DNA from 4 places in the Dactylosporangium sp. CA-233914 genome. Region 4 is predicted to be linked to each of the others. Evidence: riboswitches for the same ligand, from Rfam matches in the RefSeq annotation. Region 4 holds a riboswitch; each other region holds the start of a gene.

Region 1 (4,796 bases), 5.5 Mb from region 4:
GATCATGGAGGGGTGACGCTCGACGCCCTGCTGGTTGAGGTGGAGGCCTGGCTGCGCCGGCATGCGCCGGCCACGGCCGCCCAGCTTGCCCCGCCGGCCACCGATGAGGACATCGCGCGATTGGAGGCCGCGGTCGGTTTCCGGCTCCTGCCCGAGGTGGTCACGCTGCTGCAATGGCACAACGGTGCGGGCGATCAGGACGGGGCCTTCACCCTCGGGCCGCTCCACAGCATGCTCAGCGCCGACGCGATCGCGAAGACCGCGCACATGCTCATCAAAATCAATGACAAGTCGCGGCTGGAGATGCCCGACTACCACTGGTGGAGGCGTACCTGGATCCCCGTAACGTCGGACTGGTGCGGGGCACACCATGTCGTGGACCACGGTCCCGACACGCCCGGCCGCGTCCTGTACTGGGATCACGAGACCGGCGAAGAACTGCTCGGCCCCTACCATCCGAGCCTGACGGCGTTCGTTGCCGAGTTGCTCGACGCGTTGCGGCACGGCACACCGATCGGCGACCTGCGCCCGATCGTCACCGCCGACGGCGAGTTGGACTGGGACTGACGCCGGCATTCGGTTCTCGTCCCACAGAACCTCGAGCGACTCGCCCGCCTCGATCGCCCGTTCATACATCACTTGAAGTAATCGCTACCCACAGACAGTCCTTCCCGGGACCAGCATCCGATCTGCAGCACCGAGACTGCTATGCGCGCAGCAGGTTTGCACGCAGGAACTCGTCAGTGAGGCGCTCGGTCTCGGGGCCGTTCTCGGGCAGCGCCGCGCCGTGGCACTGGGGCAGCCGACGCACGGTCACCGTGACGCCGTCGTCGGCCAGGCGGCGAGCGTAGGCCATGCCCTCGTCCCGCAGGACGTCGTAGTCGCCGAGTACGACCAGGGCCGGGGGAAGGCCGCGGAGGTCACGCGCGTGCATGGGAGACGCGTACGGTTCGTACGCGTCGGCCGGTGAGGCCAGGTACATATCCCACATCTCGATGGCGTTCTGGCGAGTCATGACGTATCCCTCAGCGAAGAGGCGCAGGGACTCGCTGTCGCAGCTGCTGTCGGTGACCGGAATATTGAGCACCTGTCCACGCAGTGGCGTCTCGCCCCGGTCTCGGCTCATCAGCGCGACCGCCGCCGCCAGGTTACCGCCGGCGCTGCCGCCGCCGACCGCGATCCGGTTCGCGTCGACGCCGAGCTCCCCAGCTTGGGCGGCGACCCAGGTCAGAGCTGCGTAGCAGTCCTCGACCGGGATCGGAAATTTGTGATCCGGTGACATCCGATAGTCGACGTCGACGACGACGACCCCGAGTTCACGAGCGCGCTCGGCGTGCACAGCGCCGCCGGCTCGCAGCACCTTGACCCCGCCATTGACCCAGAAGCCGCCACCGTGGAAGTGCAGATAGGCCGGCACATCGGTCGCGCCGTCCGGGCGGTACACGATCGCCGCGATCGACCTGGCCGAACACTGCGCGCAGCCCGACCAACCGCACGAACCGGTGACCGGGATGCGTACCTCCGACACGTCGACGCCCTCGAACATCGGAGGGGTGGTCCCGAACACGCCCAGGTCAAACAGCCGCGTGTGCTGGATCTCCCGCAGCCGAGCGATCTCGGCGAACCACAGGTCACGGGCGACCGGGTCGGCCGGGGGCTGCCGCTCGGCGGGAGCCCGGCCATCATCCAGCAGCGGCGTGACCTGTTCGATGATCTCGCGAAGTCGGGGTTGGGTCACCAGGTCCATGCGCCGGGACGATACGGTGCGCCCTGCTCGCCGTACAGCGAATCGGACCGCCCTGCGGAACGTCACGAAAGCTCGACCGGCAGGGGTGTGCACGTCGACGCCAACCAGCACGCCACTGTGGGGATCGCGTCTCACCCTCGTCGCCCGTTGACCAACACCTCGGGCGCGCAGGGGCCGACGCCACCAGGCCGCGACATCAGGCCGCCGGCCGGTGCCGGTATGGTCCAGTGCTTCGTTGACGGCTTTCGTTCCCACTCACCGCTGCGGGGCAGTCCCGGACTTCCACCGGGTTCCCTCTTGCTACGCCCACCCCTGGCAAGGGTGAGCGAACCAGGCGCGGCAACACCGCATATGAGAGTCATCGAGAAGGCGAAACACCAGATGTCGTATCGGCATGTCGCGAACGCCACAACCTGCCGCCGGGGATTGACGCCGCCGCGACCTATCGACAGACTGACGGTCACAACTGCATAGCCGTGCGTTGATGGGGGAAGTCCGGTTGAAGTCCGGCGCTGGCCCGCAACGGTAGACGACGAACACCGACGTGTTGGTCGTGAGCCCGAATACCCGTCTTCGCGCGTGGTTTCTGCACCTCCCTACCCGTCGTGGCCCACGGGTCGGAGCCACCGGGCGTGCCCGGTTTCTCTCGACTGCCAGGGCCGGAGAGGCACCGCCCGATGGCTGTCCGCCGGCACCGCGCACGCACCCTGATCACCGGGGTGCTCGCCGCGCTCGCCCTGTCCACCGTCCTGCTCAGCGTCGAGGCCGGCCCGGCCGCGGCGACCGCCCCGCCCACGGTCAACCGGCCCGACGCCGCCGCCGGGTGGCTGGCCCGCCAACTCGTCGACGGCGAACGGTTCGAGGTCGTCTTCGACGGCGTCGCCTACCCCGACCAGGGCCTGACGATCGACGGGATCTTCGCGTTCGCCGCGGCGAAGGTCGCCGACACCAACGCCGCCAAGGCCACCGCCTGGCTCGCCCGCCCGGAGATCCTGACCGGGTACATCGGCGACGGCACCGAGGCGTACGCCGGGGCCACCGCCAAGCTCGCCCTCGCCGTACAGGTCCGCGGCGGCAACCCGGCCGCGTTCGGCGGCGTCGACCTCATCGCCCGGCTCCGCGGCCTGCAGAGCGCGTCGGGCCGGTTCTCCGACCGCTCAGCGTTCGGCGACTACAGCAACCAGTTCACCCAGGCCCTCGCCCTGATCACCCTCAGCCGCACAGCTGGCGGGGCGCCCGCGTCGGGCGCGGCGTACCTGGCCGGCGCGCGCTGCGCCGACGGCGGGTACCCGCTCTATTTCGGCCAGCCGGCCTGCGTCAGCGACGTCGACGCCACCGCCCTCGCCGTGCAGGCCCTGCTCGCCGCACATCGGCCCAGCGACGCTGCGCCTGCGATCGCCTGGCTGATCTCGGTCCAGCACGCCGACGGCTCGTTCGCCGACGGCTCCGGCACCGTGAACGCCAACAGCACCGGCCTGGCCGCGCAGGCCCTCGCCGCGGCCGGCCGCCCCCTGGTGTGGCTGAAGGCCCGCAGCTTCCTGCTCACGCTGCAGGTGCGCTGCGCCGGCCCGGCCACCAACCGTGGCGCGATCGCCTACACCTCGGCCGGCTTCGACCCGGCGACGGCGGTCCGGGCCACTGCACAGGCGGTTCCTGGCCTGACCGGCGGCGGTCTGGCCACGCTGTCCGCCGCCGGATCGAAGCCCGCCGCGCCCGTACTGGCCTGCCCATGACCACCGCCGTCCACAGTGGAGGAACGATGACGTCCACCCTGCGCCGCGCCATGTCCACCGCCGCAGCCGCCCTCGTCGCCACCGGCGCGCTCGTCCTGGCCGAACCGGCGCCCCTCGCTGCCAACGCGTCGGCCTGCTCGCCGGGCACGGGCGTATCGGTGGTGGTTGACTTCGGGTCGCTCGGCGGCGGCGTGGTCACCGGCTGCTACGCCGGCGACCCGGCCACCGGAGTGGCCGCGCTGACCGGGTCCGGGTTCACCGTCACCGGCACCCAACGCTGGGGCCTGGCGTTGGTGTGCCGGATCAACGGCCAGCCGACCGCGGCGACCGAGCCGTGCGTGAACACCCCGCCCGCGTCGGCGTACTGGTCGTACTGGCACGCCACCCCAGGCGGCGCCTGGACCTACAGCACACTCGGCGCCTCCTCGTACAACCCGGCGATCGGCACCGTCGAAGGCTGGCGTTTCGGCTCCGGCCAGCAGCCCTCGATCACCGCCCCCTGACCCTCGACCCGGCGCGGTGTCACGCCTGCGTGGCACCGCGCCAGGTCGCCTCCGGAAGGTCCCCCGCATGCGCCCCCGCCCGTACCGCGCCGCCGCCGCCGCGCTCGCCGCCCTCGCCGTGACCGGCGTCGCCGCCGCGACCGCGCTCGCCGCCCCGAGCCTCGCCCACCAGGCCGCGGGTCGCGACGCTGCGACGTGGCTCACCACGCAGCTCGAGGATGGGGTGCTGACCAACTTCGGCATGCCCGACATCGGCCTGACCATCGACGCTCTCCTCGCCCTGCGCGCGACCGGTGTCGCCCCGGCCACCGCGAACACCGTCACCGACCGGGTCGCGGCGAACGCGGCCACGTTCAGCTACTACGAGATCGACTACGACTCCGACGGCGACCTCGACCGGATCACCGACGCCGGCTCCACCGCGAAACTCCTCGTCGCCGCCGTCGCCGCCGGCCGGGACCCGAAGCACTTCGGCGGCCTCGACCTCGACGCCCAGACCCGCGCCCTCATCGCCACCAGCGGCCCGCACGAGGGCCGGGTCCGCGACACCACCCCCGAGATCTACGGCGGCGACGCGAGCAACACCTTCGACCAGTCCCTCGCCGTGCTCGGCCTGACCCGCTCCGGCGGCGCCCCGGACGACACGGTCGCCTTCCTGATCCGCCAGCAGTGCCCGGCCGGCGGGTTCCGGCTCAACCCCGACCCGGGCGGCGCCGCCTGTGCCGACGACGGTGTCCCCGACGTCGACTCGACCGCGCTGGCTGTCCAGGCGCTCCTGGCCGCCGGTCTCGCCCCTGGCGCGGCCGGCGCGGC
Region 2 (4,796 bases), 6.5 Mb from region 4:
GCCGAACGCGAATGCGTTGAGCGCCCGGGCATGCCACAGGATCACGGCGAACACCGCTGCGAGCACCGGTGTCGCCCAACCGAGCGCGGTCCAGTCGGCGCGGGCGAGCGAGCCGGACAGCCAGAAGGTAATACTCTGGGTCGCGTGCGGATCGGCCGCCCAGATGATCACGAACGAGGTCAACGCGGCGCACAGCTGTGCGACGGCGACGCCGGCCAGCACCACCCGCGTCGGTCGCAGGACCGCCCGCCGACCGGCGGCGGCGACCACGACGGCGAACGCGGCGAGGGCCCCCGCGAACGCGCCCCCGGTGAGCGTCGCGACACCTGCGCCGAGGCCAAGGATCAGGACGGTGACGGCGCCCAGCGACGCCCCGGAGGAGACGCCCAACAGGTACGGGTCGGCGAGCGGGTTCCGGGTGACGGTCTGCATGACCGCCCCGCAGGCGGCGAGCCCGGCACCGACCACGGCGGCGCCCAGCACCCTCGGCAGCCGCAGCTGCCACACGATGTGGTCACGCAGCAGCGGCACGTCGGCGCTCGTCAGGCCGAGATGGTCGGCGATGACCAGCCACACCGTGCCCAGCGACAGGTCCGCCGGCCCGACCGTCACGGCAGCGCCCACCGACAGCAGCAGGCCGGCCACGAGCGTGACCACCGCGGCGACCATGCGCACCACCCGGACCGGTCGCGCGGGGGCCTGCGCCGGCCGGGCGGTGTCGGCGGTCAGCTGCTCACCCCGCCGAGACCCCGGGCCAACGCCTCAACGGCGAGAACGTTCCGCACGCCCGCCGAGGTGGAGGAGAAGTCCAGGATGACGTACCGCTTGTCCTTGACGGCGGGCAGGTCTTTGAGCGTTGGGTTCTTCTCGAGGAACGCTCGCTTGTCAGCGGCCCTGTTCCAGCTCGCGTCGATGAGCACGATGACGTCCGGGTTGCGCTCGACGACGGTCTCCCAGCTGGTGTCGGCCCAGCTGCCGTCAAGATCGGCGAAGACGTTGGTGACCCCGGCCGCGGACATGATCATGGCGGGGCTGCCGCAGCAGGCGCCGACGCTGGGCGCGTCGCTGCCGTCGTCCCACCACAGCACCTTCCCGCCTTTGGCGCTCGCTGCCTTCGCGATACGCGCCCGCTGGTCGGCGATCAGCGCCTCGGCCCGCTCCCGCACGCCGAAGACCGCGGCGATGTCACGGATCTCGGCGAACACGTCATCCATCGTCAGCTTCGCCGGTCGCACGCCTTTCGGACAGCCGGCGGTGGAGACATACGTGCCCACGCCCAGCTTCTGCCACTCGGCGCGGTCGCCGACCCCCTCGTCGCCGAACGCGCCGGCGAAGGAGGCGTAGACGAAGTCCGGCTCCGTCTCGAGCAGCTTCTCCTTCGACGGGTACTCCTCGGCCAGCACCGGCACCTTCGCGTATGCGGCGGCGTACTCGGGCAGGACCCGGTCGTCGAGGTAGGCGGTGCCGATCATCCGGTCCTGCAGGCCGAGCGCCAGCATGATCTCGGTGGCGGGCTGGTTCATCGTCACCGCCCGCGCCGGGGGCTTCGCGATCGTGACCGGTGTGCCACAGTTGGTGAGCGTGACCGGCCCGTCCGTGACGGACGGCGTGGTGGCCGGTTTGTCGTCACCGGACGCGGCACAGCCGCCGAGCAGGGCGAGCAGAACGGACAGCGGCGCGGCAACGCGCCAGGACACGGGGAACCGCACAGCGGGACCACCTTCCAGCACCTCGTGGACGGGTCGGGCAGGTGCCGTGGCCGGTCTCCTGGCTGACGGGTGGTGCGCCGGCGGCCGGCCTTCCCAGGCATACGCCCAGTGACCTTGCGGTGGCCTCCAGCATCCCGATCACAGTGGCGAGGGCCGCACCGGTCTCACACCGGCTTCCCGAACACCACGGCCAGGCCACCCTAACCAATCCATGCGGCCCCGTCACCATGGCCTGCGCCACGTCACGATCAGGAACCGTACCGATTCACCCCGCTCCACTCGTTCGATGCCGTACGAAACCTGGCGGAATCCGGCACCGCCCGCAGCGTTCCGCCGATCCTGGACTGGTGCTCTCGCTGACGTGCCGCCTGTTTCGGCTTGGCCGCGTTCAGTCCTGCCGCATGAGCCGGGGAGCCATCGAGGTGGGATGCTTCCCGCAGCGATCCATCTGAAGGGGGAGAATTGGCCGACGAATGGCTGGACCACTCCGAGGTGTTGGTCCTGGACCCCTTGGAGGACTCGCCGCTGCCACTCTGGGAGCTTCGCTGGCACGAGGCGACAACACTGCAGGAACTCGCAGACATCCTCGCGCCAGGTCTGATCTCGCTGGCAGCGCGAGGGTTGGTCGAAGTGCGCCGTTTCCATAGCTGGCCGGCACAGTGGGACCAAGGTGTCCCGTTGACCGGGGAGGACCTCGCGCGAGAAAGCACACGCGCTGAGGTTTGGTCCGCCGACGGGGCGCACACCGTGCTAGCGGCTCACATCACCGAGGCCGGCCACAGACTTCTGTAGCCTTCCACGCAACCCCTCTGAACGATTCGGGCCTTCCGCCCGCATCCGCTCATCGGCCGAATCAGTGCGTCGGCAGGAGCTACCAGATGATCGACCGTCGCGACGGCCCGAGCGCACGTCACCGGTGACCCGTGCGGGTCCCGGGTGCGCTCGGGCCGCCGCGATCACTGGACGTAGCAGGCCTTCGCGGTGCCGGGAGCCGGGTCGCCGAAGACCGTGTTCGTGCACGGCGTGCCGTCGGTGACGCGGCGGTACGCGTACCGGCCGGCCGCGCCGAACGCGACCTGGCGGGTGCCGGTGAACACGCACGTCTTCGTCTCGTCGGCGCATGGCGTCCACGTCGTCGTCCCCGGCGGCGGGGCGGTGAGGTAGCAGGCCTTCGCCGTGCCGGAGACCGGATCGCCGAACACCGCGTTGGTGCACGCCGTCCCGCCGGTCAGCGTCGCGTAGCGGAACTGGCCCGCCGCGCCGTACGCCACCGTGGCGGCACCGGCGAACGCGCACGTGCCGGTCTCGGTCGCACACTGCGTCCACGTGTCCGTGGCCGGCGGCGCAGCGGTGACATAGCAGGTCTTGGGGACGTTCGGTGCCGGGTCGCCGAACACGCCGTTGCCGCACGCGGTGCCGTTCGAGAGCGTCGCGTAGCCGAACCGGCCGGCGGCGCCGTACGCCACCGCCTGCGAACCGGCGAACGCGCACGTGCCAGTCTCCGCGGCGCACCGCGGCCACGCGCCCGGCAACGCCGAGGTCCCCGGCGGGGCCACGGAACCGGTGAAGTGCCAGCTGCCGGAGCCGATCGCGTACACGGTCTCCGTCCCGCCGGCCGACACCTGGGTCGCGCCGGCCGACGGGCTCACCGTAGCGTCGCCGCGCCCGAAGTTCGGCACGTGCACCGTCGCCGTCGCCCCGACCGGGACGGTGACGTCGAGCGCGAGTTGCTTTCCGGAGACCGTCCAGGAGCTGGCGACGGTGCCCCGAACGGTGTCGATCGATGCGGCGGCGCGCTGCAGCCCGGCCGGTACCTTCGGGTCGACGACGAGCGTGGCGTACCCGGGCCCGGTCGGCCGGATGCCGGCGACCTCGGTGTAGAGCGAGGCGTTGATCCCGGCGAACATGGCGTGGTCGTGCGTCTCCATGTTGGAGGCGTACGTCCACTGCTCCCACGGCGTCGTCGCGCCGCGGCTGATCTCGTAGCCGAACCCGGGGTACGACGTCTGCCCCAGCACGGTCGTCGCCACGTCGACGCGGCCGATCCGGGCGAGGGCGTCCACCAGGAAGCGCGTGCCGAAGATGCCGGTGTCGAGGTGCCCGCCGTTGCGGTTGAGGATCGTGTCGACGAGCCGGGCGCCGACCGCGGTCACGTTGGCGTCCGGGACCATCCCGAACGCGAGCGGCAGCACGCTCGTCGTCTGGCGGCCGCTGCCGTAGCTCGCGCCGTCGGCGTTGAGGAACCGGGCGTTGAACGCCGCCTTGATGTTCTCGGCGAGCTGGGTGTAGCGGGTCGCGTCGGCGGTCTGGCCGAGCGCCGAGGCAGCTTTCGCGACGGCCTGCGCCTGGCGGTACGACAGCGCGGTGTTCACAATGGACACTTCGCTCTGGCAGGCGCCCGCGCTCGGGTTGCCCTGGCCGCCGTTGGCGTTCGGGCCCAGGTCCGGCGGGCACCAGTCGCCGAACCCGGTCGTCCAGATGTAGCCGGGCACGTTGGTGGCGTTGGTGTCGACGAAGCGCTTCATCGCCGGGTACGTGGCGGCGAGGGTGTCGCGGTCGCCGTACTGCTCGAACAGCGCCCAGGCGAGCACGACCTGATCGCCGCCCATGTCCGGCTGCTGCGCGTTGCCGGCGTCGTTCGGCAGCGCCGTGCCCGGCGGCATGTCGGCCAGGAAGTTGGCGTAGAAGCCGTCCATCCCGAACTCGCGGATCGACGCGTCGTGGTACGCCTGGACGTCCATCCCCGGCGGTGTCCGCTCGTCGCGGACCGGGTTGTCGGTCGGGATGCTCATCGTGTTGTTCAGGATCGCCCAGCGGTTGTTCTGCCAGATCTGGTTCAGCAACGCGTCCGAGGACGTGAACGTGCCCGTGGACCGCACGTCGGCATGCACGACGCGGGCGTCGAGGCTGCCCGCCGCCGGCGTGCCCGGGAAGCCGGTGACCTCGACGTATCGGAAGCCGTGGTAGGTGAACCGTGGTTCGTACGTCTCCAGCGACCCCGTCCCCGCGAGCGTGTACGTGTCGGTGGAGGCGGCGCTGCGGTTCGTCGCCGGGTCGAGCATGCCGTCGGCCTGCACCTCCTCGGCG
Region 3 (4,796 bases), 5.1 Mb from region 4:
CGTAGCGTCTTGGCCACCGAGTCGTGCAGCTCGCGGGCCAGCCGGGCGCGCTCGGACGCGGCCGCGGACTGCTGGGCCCGGGCGATCGCGTCGACGCTGAGTGTCATGAACCGCACCAGCGCGCTGGTCGCGGTGGCCGCGCCGATCCCGGCCAGCAGGCACATCACCGGGAACGCGGCGATGAACGCGGTGACCTCCGGCGACGAGGCGTTGGCCCGCACGATCATGCCGGCCGCCACGTATCCGAGCGCGGCGTAGCCGAACCACATCGGCAGGGCCCGCATCCCCTGCAGGGCCCCCGACAGAGCGGCCGACCCGGCGAGGTAACAGAAGTACGCCATGCCGCCGTCCATCGCGTACATGATCGCGATGGCCACGGCCAGGTCCAGCGCGAGCACCGCCCACGGCCGGCGGACGAGCCCCGGCCAGCGGGTCAGCGCGCTCACCATCGCGACCGTCGACACCGCGGTGATGAGCAGGACCGCGGCGATCCGCCACATCTCCTCCACCACCAGCAGCCCGGCCCCGGCCGCGACCAGGACCACGGCGGCCCGGCCGAGCAGTAGTGAGCGGCACACCGCGGCCGGCGCGACGGCCGGGTCGATCGTCTGGGCCGGCGCCGCGGCGTCGACTGTGGATGCCATTGATGCTGCGCCCTTGCGGATCGTTGGGGACTCGGACGTGAGGGTATCGACGGAAATGGGTGGTTCGACCGGGGCCGACATCGCGACCGGACGATAACGTTATCCGACGGTGACTTGTGGACCTCCGCGCGGCCGGCCCGGTGACGACGGTTCGGGGACGAACGGCCGGGCGTCACAGGGACGTGACACCCGGGCGTCCACTGTGCGTTACTTGGGGCAGCGGTTGCCAACGCAGAGCGGGAGACCGTCGGCCTGGATGCTGGCCGCGGTGCCCTGGACGGTCAGGCCGACGGCGAACGAGGCCACCAACGGCAGGACGAGTAACGCGAGTCTTCGAAGCTTCGGCTTCACTGGTAGTTCCCTCCTGGGTACGCCACGCGTGCGGCGCACCGGGGCTCAGACGCCGCAGGCGTGGAATGTGAAAGTGATTCGGCCCGGCCCCTGCATCATCTGTTTTTGGCTGCGCAACACAACAATTGCGAAGTAAAAGGTTGGTGTCGCCGACAAAGCGGCGCGTCCCTGCGCCGATGCGTGCTCGTCACCGTCGCCCGTTGAAAGATCCATGCCCACGTCGCCCGGCCGGTGTGCCGGCGGCGACCGGTTCGAGCCAGACCCGGCCGAGCCCGACCTGCTCGACCGAAGCCTGCTCGGCCGGGAACCGTCGGCGGGCGACAAGGACCGCGCCCACGCGTGAACTCCGTTGACGCCACGCACGTCTCACGGCCGTGCGACGACGCCGGCGCCGCGCCGGGGTCGGGGCGGTACATCGGAGGAGGAACACGGAGTGGGTGTCAGAACCATCACCATCAGACGGGCCGTGGCGGGTGTCGCCGCCGCGGCGGCGGTGAGCGCGGTGGCGCTCGTCGCCACGACCGGGCCTTCGCTCGCGGCGCCGATGGGCAAGGGCCGGATCATGCTCTGCTCGCAGGGCACCTACGGCTCGCTGCTGGCGATGCACTGGCCCGACCCGCCGGGGCCGGCGGTCGGCGGCATCGCCTACACCTTCATCGTTCCGCGGGACTCGTGCATGGCGTGGAACATCCTGAAGGGAGTGGAGTCCATCGAGGTGCGGGGCCAGTGGAACACCTCGGTCAACCAGTTCACGCTCGGCTGGCTCCTCGTCACTGCGAACACCAACCCGGGCGTGAAGGTGTACACGGGAGGCTCGACGGCCGACCACGCCAAGACCGCCTACTTCAGGTGGACGCAGGCCTGACCCTTCCCGGATGAGGCTCGCCCGGCGCGGCAACCGTCCGATGAGGACAGTCGCCGCGCCGGGCGAGCGCGTCACCGGCGGCCAGGACCTCCTCCCGGGCCCGGACGATGGCGATCAGCTGCGGGAGCGGTGACGCCCACGCCCGCCGGCGGTCGGGTTGTGGCTATTGCGACACGCGCCACGACATGTGGTGTGTGACAAACCGGGTGGCGGCTAGATATGGTATCTATCGCAGCTGGTTCGATCGTCCGTCCGCGTCGGTGGGTGGCCGGTCGAGGCAAGAGGGAACCCGGTGGAAGTCCGGGACTGCCCCGCAGCGGTGAGTGGGAACGAAAGCCGTCAACGAAGCACTGGGTCGCGAGGCCTGGGAAGCGACGGCCGGTAGGCGACCGGTGTCCGGTCATGCCCGCGAGTCCGAAGACCTGCCAGCGCACCGCGGGCCAACCGGGCCCGCGGTGGTTGGAGGCCGCGCGGGACGGCCGACGCCAACGCCAGATGACGGCGCCTGCCTTCGTCCGGCGGCGTCGTCCCCTGCGCGCCCGACGTTGATCGATGGGTGACGAGGGGAACACATGACGGTCACGCAGGACACGGCCGTGCCCGGTCAGGCGGCGCCGGAGCAGCGGCGCCACGCGATGCGGGTTCGCAAGCGCAACGGCGACCTGGAGCCGGTCGACGTCAACAAGATCGTCAGGGCGGTCGAGCGCCGGGTCGGCGATCTTGATGAGATCGACCCGCTGCGGGTGGCCACGAAGACGATCAGCGGGCTGTACGACGGGGCGAGCACCGCCGAGCTGGACAAGCTGTCGATCCAGACGGCGGCGGAGCTGATCGGGGAGGAGCCGCAGTACTCGAGACTCGCCGCCCGGCTGCTGGCCGCGTTCGTCGACAAGGAGGTCCGCGGGCAGGGCGTGGCGAGCTTCAGCCAGTCCATCGCCTACGCGCACGCCCAGGGGCTCATCGGCGACGAGACCGCCCGGTTCGTGGCCGGCAACGCCCGCAAGCTCGACGACGCCGTCGACACCGACGGGGACCTGCGCTTCGAGTACTTCGGGCTGCGCACCGTCGCCGACCGGTACCTGCTGCGCCACCCCGAGACCCGGTTGGTCGTCGAGACGCCGCAGTACTGGCTGCTGCGCGTCGCCTGCGGCCTGTCGCAGACGCCGGCGGAGGCGATCGGGTTCTACCGGCTGATGTCCTCCCTGGCGTATCTGCCCAGCTCGCCGACGTTGTTCAACTCCGGCACCCGGCACACCCAGATGTCCTCGTGCTTCCTGGTCGACTCGCCGCGCGACGAGCTGGACTCGATCTACGAGCGCTACCACCAGGTCGCGAAGCTGTCGAAGTTCTCCGGCGGGATCGGCATCTCGTGGTCGCGCGTGCGTGGGCGGGGCGCGCTGATCCGTGGTACCAACGGGAAGTCGAACGGTATCGTGCCCTTCCTCAAGACGCTGGACGCCGGCGTCGCCGCGGTGAACCAGGGCGGCCGGCGCAAGGGCGCGGCCTGCGTCTACCTGGAGCCGTGGCACCCGGACGTCGAGGAGTTCCTCGAGCTGCGGGACAACACCGGCGAGGAGGCCCGCCGCACCCACAACCTCAACCTCGCCAACTGGATCCCGGACGAGTTCATGCGCCGCGTCGAGGCGGACGAGGAGTGGTCGCTCATCGACCCGTCCGATGCCCCGGACCTGCCGGACCTGTTCGGCGCGGAGTTCGATCAGGCCTACCGGGACGCGGAGCGGCGGGCCGTGCGGACGGTCAAGGCCCGCGAGCTGTACGGGCGGATGATGCGGACCCTAGCGCAGACCGGCAACGGCTGGATGACGTTCAAGGACCGCTCGAACGCGCTGTCCAACCAGACCGGCCGGCGCGGCAACACCATCCACCTGTCGAACCTGTGCACCGAGATCCTCGAGGTCAACAGCGACGGCGAAACCGCCGTGTGCAACCTCGGCTCGATCAACCTCGGCGCCCACGTCACGGCCGACGGTGTCGACTGGGAGAAGCTGCGCGACACGGTGCGCACCGCGGTCGTGTTCCTGGACCGGGTCATCGACGTCAACTACTACCCGTCGGCGCAGGCGGCCGCCTCCAACCCGCGCTGGCGCCCGGTCGGCCTCGGGCTGATGGGCCTGCAGGACGCGTTCTTCACGCTGCGGCTGTCGTTCGACTCGCCGGAAGCGCGGGAGTTGTCCACCCGCGTGCAGGAGGAGATCCTGCTCACCGCCCTGGAGACCGCCGCGGGCCTGGCCGAGTGGTTCGGGCCGCACCCGGCGTTTGCCCAGACGCGTGCCGCCGCCGGCGTGCTGCATCCCGACCTCTGGGGCGCCCAGCCGACCCAGACCGAGCGGTGGACGGCGGTGCGGGCCCGGATCGCGGCGATCGGGCTGCGCAACTCGCTGCTGGTCGCGATAGCGCCGACGGCCACGATCGCGTCGATCGCGGGCTGCTACGAGTGCATCGAGCCGCAGGTGTCGAATCTGTTCAAGCGCGAGACCATGTCGGGGGAGTTCCTGCAGATCAATTCGTACCTCGTGCGCGAGCTGAAGTCGCGTGACCTCTGGACGCCGGCGATCCGTGAGCAGATCAAGCGCGCGGAGGGCTCGGTGCAGGGCATCGCCGAACTGCCCGCCGACATGCGCGAGCTGTACCGTACCGCCTGGGAACTCCCGCAGCGCGCGCTGATCGACCTCGCCGCGGCCCGGGCCCCCTACATCGACCAGTCGCAGTCGCTGAACCTGTTCATGAGCGCTCCGACGATCGGCAAGCTGTCCTCGATGTACCTGCACGCCTGGAAGTCGGGCCTGAAGACGACGTACTACCTGCGCTCGCGCCCGGCGACCCGCATCCAGCAGGCGACCGTGTCCGTCACCGCGGCCGTTTCGCTGATCGCCCCGGCCGAGGCCGTCGCCTGCTCCCTGGAGAACCCCGAATCG
Region 4 (4,796 bases):
ATGGCGGGCAGCTTGGCCGGGTCGAGAGCCGCGATCGTGGCGTGCTCGTCGAGCAACTGCTCGAGCCGGGCGATGTCACCGTACGTGTCCGCGCGAGCCATCGGCGGTACGAGATGATCCACGAGCGTGGCGTGCGCCCGCCGCTTGGCCTGCGTCCCCTCCCCCGGGTCGTTGACGAGGAAGGGATAGACCAGCGGCAGGTTGCCCAGCGCCGCGTCGGCCCCGCATCCCGCGGACATCCCGACGGTCTTGCCGGGCAGCCACTCGAGATTGCCGTGCTTGCCGACGTGGACGACCGCGTGAGCTCCAAATCCAGCATCGGACGAGTCCGCCAGCCACCGGTACGCCGCCAGGTAATGGTGCGAAGGAGGCAGGTCGGGATCGTGGTAGATGGCGACCGGGTTCTCGCCGAACCCGCGCGGCGGCTGCACCATCACCACGACGTTGCCCCGCCGCAGCGCCGCGAGCACGATCGCGCCGTCCGACGGATCGACGAACAGCTCACCGGGCGCCGGTCCCCAGTGCTGCTCCATCCCCGCGCGGAGATCTGCGGGAAGGGTGGCGAACCACGCCCGGTAGCGATCGGCGGAGATCCGCACCGGGTTGCCCCGCAGCTGCTCCTCGGTGAGCCAGTTGACGTCCTGGCCACCGGCCGCGATGAGCTCGTGGATGAGCGCGTCGCCGTCGGACGGGAAGCCCTCCCCGAGGTCGTACCCGGCCTCGGCCAGCGCCGCCAGCAGCCGCACCACGCTCGCCGGCGTGTCGAGGCCGACGGCGTTGCCGATGCGGGAGTGCTTCGTCGGGTACGCGCTGAGCATCACCACGACCCGCTTGTCCGCGTTCGCCAGGCCGCGCAGCCGGGCGTGCGCCACCGCGATCCCGGCGACGCGCCCGGCCCGCTCCGGGTCGGCGACGTACACGGTGAGGCCGTCCTCGTCGATCTCCTTGAACGAGAACGGGACCGTGATGATCCGCCCGTCGAACTCTGGGATGGCGACCTGCGTGGCGGTGTCCAGCGGCGAGAGCCCGTCGTCGTTCTCATCCCAGGTGTCGCGGCTGCTGGTCAGGCACAGCCCCTGCAGGATCGGCACGTCCAGCGCCGCGAGCGCGCCCACGTCCCAGGCCTCGTCCTCGCCGCCGGCCTGCGCGTCGGCGGGGCGGGTGCCACCGGCCGCGAGCACGGTCACGACCAGCGCGTCGGCCCGGCGCAGGGTGTCGAGCAGCTCCGGCGGCGCGGTGCGCAGCGAGGCGGCGAAGACCGGCAGCGCGGTGGCGCCCTCGGCCTCGATCGCCGTGCACAGGCCTTCGACGAACGCGGTGTTGCCGGAGACGTGGTGCGCCCGGTAGTAGATGACGGCCACGGTCGGCCCGCCGGTCGCGGCGCTCGCGCGCTCCAGGACGCCCCAGGCGGGGGTCTCGACCGGGGCGGCGAAGCCGTGGCCGGTGAGCAGGATCGTGTCGGTCAGGAAGCGGTGCAGCTCGGTGAGGTTGGCCGGGCCGCCGAAGGCGAGATACGTGTGGGCCTGCGCGGCGAGGCCGGCCGGGACCGTGGAGTGGCTCATCAGCTCGGCGTCGGGCGCCTGCTCACCGCCGAGGACCACCACCGGAAGGCCCGTCACCAGGAGCGTGTCGAAGCCCTCCTGCCACTCGCGGTACGCCCCGAGGAAGCGCACCACGATCAGCTCCGCGCCGTCGGCGAGCCCGGTCAGGTCCGCCACGGGCGTGCGCGCCGGGTTGGCGAGCCGGTATTCGGCGCCGCTGGCCCGGGCGCTGAGCAGGTCGGTGTCGGAAGTCGACAGCAGCAGGATCACGCCGGGGTCCTCCCTCGGGGTCCGCGCCCCAAGCCGGTGGGATGGGTCCGGCGACGGAGAGTCTCCTGGCTCCCGGATCGGCGCTCGCCCCCGGGCCTTCCCGGGCGGGGCCCGGTGGCCGTGTGGTGCTGGAGGCTCGCTCCCCGGTCACAGTGGCGGGACCGTCCCGGATTCGCACCGGGTTCCTCCACACGTCGCCGTGGTACAGCGTCACAACTCTCCTCGACGAGCCCGCACGGAGTCAAGCGCACGTGCCGAGGCCCGCAGGCGCAGGTAGTATCCGCCCGTGCAGGCTCCCAGCGGACGCGACGCCCCCGACCGGTGCCCCGGTGCCGTGCAGGTCCACGCGGCCGCGGACGGCGGGCTGGCGCGCGTGCGGCTGCCCGGCGGGCGGATCACCGGCGCGCAACTCGGCGTCCTGCGGGCGGCCGCCGCGGAGCTCGCCGACCCCGCACTGGAGCTCACCTCACGGGGAAACGTGCAGGTCAGGGCACTTCCGCCGGGTGCAGAGCACGAGCTGGCGGCCCGGCTGAGCGACGCCGGCCTGCTGCCGTCGGCGACCCACGAGCGGGTCCGCAACATCGTGGCCAGCCCGCTGAGCACGGCCGTCCGCCCGCTCGTGCGCGAGTTCGACGCGATGCTGTGCGCCACACCCGCCCTCGCGGCGCTGCCGGGCCGGTTCCTGGCCACCGTCGACGACGGTCGCGGGGACGTGACGCCGCTGCTCGGCGACGTGGGGCTGCACGGTTCCCGTTTGGTTCTGGCAGGTGTACCGGCCCAGGCCCGCGGCGGCCCCGAGTTGCTCGTCCGCGCCGCCGAGGCGTTCCTGGCCGAGCGGGCCGCGCAGGACTCGCGCGCGTGGCGGCTGGCCGAGCTCACCGACGGGCCGGCCCGGGTCGCGGCCCGCCTCGGCACCGCGCTCGCGGATGTCCCGATCAACCGGGCCGCGGCGCCCGCGCCCGGGGTCCACGGCCGCGCCGCGGTCCTCGTCGTGCCGCTCGGGCTGCTCACGGCGGACCAGTCGGCGGCGCTGGCGGCCGCGGCGGACGAGATCATCGTCACGCCGTGGCGGACCGTCGTCGTCCCGGCGGCCGCGATGGCCGAGGCTGAGCGGGCCGGGCTCGTCGCCGACCCCGCCTCGCCGTGGGCCGGGGTGACGGCCTGCGCCGGGCGGCCCGGCTGCGCCAAGTCGCTCGCCGACGTCCGCGCGGACGCCCGGGCCGCCGTGGCCGCCGGCACATCGTCACCGGAGGGCCGGCCGGTGCACTGGGTCGGCTGTGAGCGGCGCTGCGGCGCACCGAAGGAAAGGCACCTGGAGATGGTCGCGACGATTTCGGGCTACCGGAGCGCGGCGGCATGACGGAGTACATCCGCGACGGCGCCGAGATCTACCGGCGCTCGTTCGCCACCATCCGGGCCGAGGCCGACCTGTCCGGGCTGCCGGCCGACGTCGCGCAGGTGACGGTGCGCATGATCCACGCCTGCGGCATGGTCGACCTGCCCGCGGACGTGGGCTACTCCCCCGGCGTCGTCGCGTCCGCGCGTGCCGCGCTGCGTTCGGGCGCACCGATCCTCTGCGACGCCGAGATGGTCGCCTCGGGGGTGACCCGGGCCCGGCTGCCCCGCGACAACGAGGTCGTGTGCACGTTGCGCGATCCCGCCGTACCGGCGCTGGCCGCCCGGCTGGGCAACACCCGCAGCGCCGCCGCGCTGGAGCTGTGGCGGGGCCGCCTCGACGGCGCCGTCGTGGCCGTCGGCAACGCGCCCACCGCCCTGTTCCGGCTGCTGGAGCTGGTCGCCGAGGGGGCCGGCACGCCCGCCGCGGTGCTCGGCATCCCGGTCGGCTTCATCGGCGCCGCCGAGTCGAAGGCGGCGCTGGCCGCGTCCGGGCTGGAGCATCTCGTGGTGCACGGGCGCCGGGGCGGCAGCGCGATGACGGCCGCCGCCGTCAACGCGATCGCGAGCGAGAGGGAGTAGCACTGTGAACGGTGGCAGGCTCTACGGCGTCGGTCTCGGCCCGGGCGACCCCGAGCTGGTGACGGTGAAGGCGGCCCGGCTCGTCGCCGCCGCGCCCGTCGTGGCCTACCACAGCGCCCGCCACGGGCGCAGCATCGCCCGCTCGATCGCCGCGCCGTACCTGCGCCCCGAGCAGATCGAGGAGGCGCTGGTCTACCCGGTGACGACCGAGGACAGCGCCGACTACCGGGGCGTCATCGAGGAGCACTACGACGCGTGGGCGGCCCGCCTGGCCGCGCACCTCGACGCCGGCCGGGACGTGGTCGTGCTGTGCGAGGGCGACCCGCTGTTCTACGGCTCGTACATGCACATGCACAAGCGGCTTTCGACGCGGTACCGCACCGAGGTCGTCCCGGGCGTGACCTCCGTCGCCGGCGCCTCCGCGGTGCTGGGCCGCCCGCTGGTCGAGCGGGACGAGATCCTCACGGTGCTGCCCGGCACCCTGGACGCGGACGTGCTCGCCGAGCGCCTCGCCACCACCGACTCGGCCGCGGTGATGAAGCTGGGCCGCACGTTCGGCAAGGTCCGCGACGCGCTGGAGCGGGCGGGCCGGCTGGACGAGGCCTGGTACGTCGAGCGGGCCACCACCGCCGGCGAGCGCGTCGCCCCGCTGTCCGATGTGGACCCGGCGACGGTGCCGTACTTCTCGATCGCCCTGCTGCCCTCCCGCGTCCACGACGAGACCGCCGCGCGGCTGGCCGAGACGCCGCCCGACGCCGGCCACGAGGGCGAGGTGGTGGTCGTCGGCCTCGGCCCGGCCGGGCGTGACTGGCTCACGCCGGAGGCCCAGGCCGCGCTGGCCGCCGCCGACGACCTCGTCGGCTACGGGCCGTACCTGGCCCGGGTCCCGCACAACCCCCGCCAGCGCCGGCACGCCTCCGACAACCGCGTCGAGGCCGAGCGGGCCGAGTTCGCCCTGTCCCTGGCCCGCGACGGCCGCCGCGTCGCGGTCGTCTCCTCCGGCGACCC

What was found. Region 4 has a riboswitch for cobalamin ahead of cobN (cobaltochelatase subunit CobN). Riboswitches for the same ligand answer to the same signal wherever they lie in the genome.
Region 1: it holds a riboswitch for cobalamin, as region 4 does, so the genes downstream of both, ACQPY0_RS38180 (alpha/beta hydrolase) here and cobN (cobaltochelatase subunit CobN) in region 4, are expected to answer to the same signal.
Region 2: it holds a riboswitch for cobalamin, as region 4 does, so the genes downstream of both, ACQPY0_RS42645 (ABC transporter substrate-binding protein) here and cobN (cobaltochelatase subunit CobN) in region 4, are expected to answer to the same signal.
Region 3: it holds a riboswitch for cobalamin, as region 4 does, so the genes downstream of both, ACQPY0_RS36225 (ribonucleoside-diphosphate reductase subunit alpha) here and cobN (cobaltochelatase subunit CobN) in region 4, are expected to answer to the same signal.

What each region holds. Positions count from the first base shown of each region.
Region 1 covers NZ_CP192030.1:8,548,771-8,553,566, reverse strand. The annotation lists gene ACQPY0_RS38185 (SMI1/KNR4 family protein) at 13-567, shown strand; gene ACQPY0_RS38180 (alpha/beta hydrolase) at 707-1,747, opposite strand; cobalamin riboswitch at 1,937-2,098, opposite strand; cobalamin riboswitch at 2,188-2,336, shown strand; gene ACQPY0_RS38175 (peptidase) at 2,425-3,480, shown strand; gene ACQPY0_RS38170 (hypothetical protein) at 3,507-3,983, shown strand; gene ACQPY0_RS38165 (cell wall anchor protein) at 4,051-4,796, shown strand, end outside.
Region 2 covers NZ_CP192030.1:9,614,458-9,619,253, forward strand. The annotation lists gene ACQPY0_RS42640 (FecCD family ABC transporter permease) at 1-669, opposite strand, end outside; gene ACQPY0_RS42645 (ABC transporter substrate-binding protein) at 726-1,709, opposite strand; cobalamin riboswitch at 1,741-1,913, opposite strand; gene ACQPY0_RS42650 (family 78 glycoside hydrolase catalytic domain) at 2,666-4,796, opposite strand, start outside.
Region 3 covers NZ_CP192030.1:8,134,591-8,139,386, reverse strand. The annotation lists gene ACQPY0_RS36250 (sensor histidine kinase) at 1-644, opposite strand, end outside; gene ACQPY0_RS36245 (hypothetical protein) at 852-995, opposite strand; gene ACQPY0_RS36240 (hypothetical protein) at 1,041-1,208, opposite strand; gene ACQPY0_RS36235 (hypothetical protein) at 1,207-1,338, shown strand; gene ACQPY0_RS36230 (hypothetical protein) at 1,429-1,860, shown strand; cobalamin riboswitch at 2,080-2,304, shown strand; gene ACQPY0_RS36225 (ribonucleoside-diphosphate reductase subunit alpha) at 2,433-4,796, shown strand, end outside.
Region 4 covers NZ_CP192030.1:3,043,790-3,048,585, reverse strand. The annotation lists gene cobN (cobaltochelatase subunit CobN) at 1-1,811, opposite strand, end outside; cobalamin riboswitch at 1,850-2,061, opposite strand; gene ACQPY0_RS14130 (precorrin-3B synthase) at 2,098-3,171, shown strand; gene ACQPY0_RS14125 (precorrin-8X methylmutase) at 3,168-3,788, shown strand; gene ACQPY0_RS14120 (precorrin-2 C(20)-methyltransferase) at 3,793-4,796, shown strand, end outside.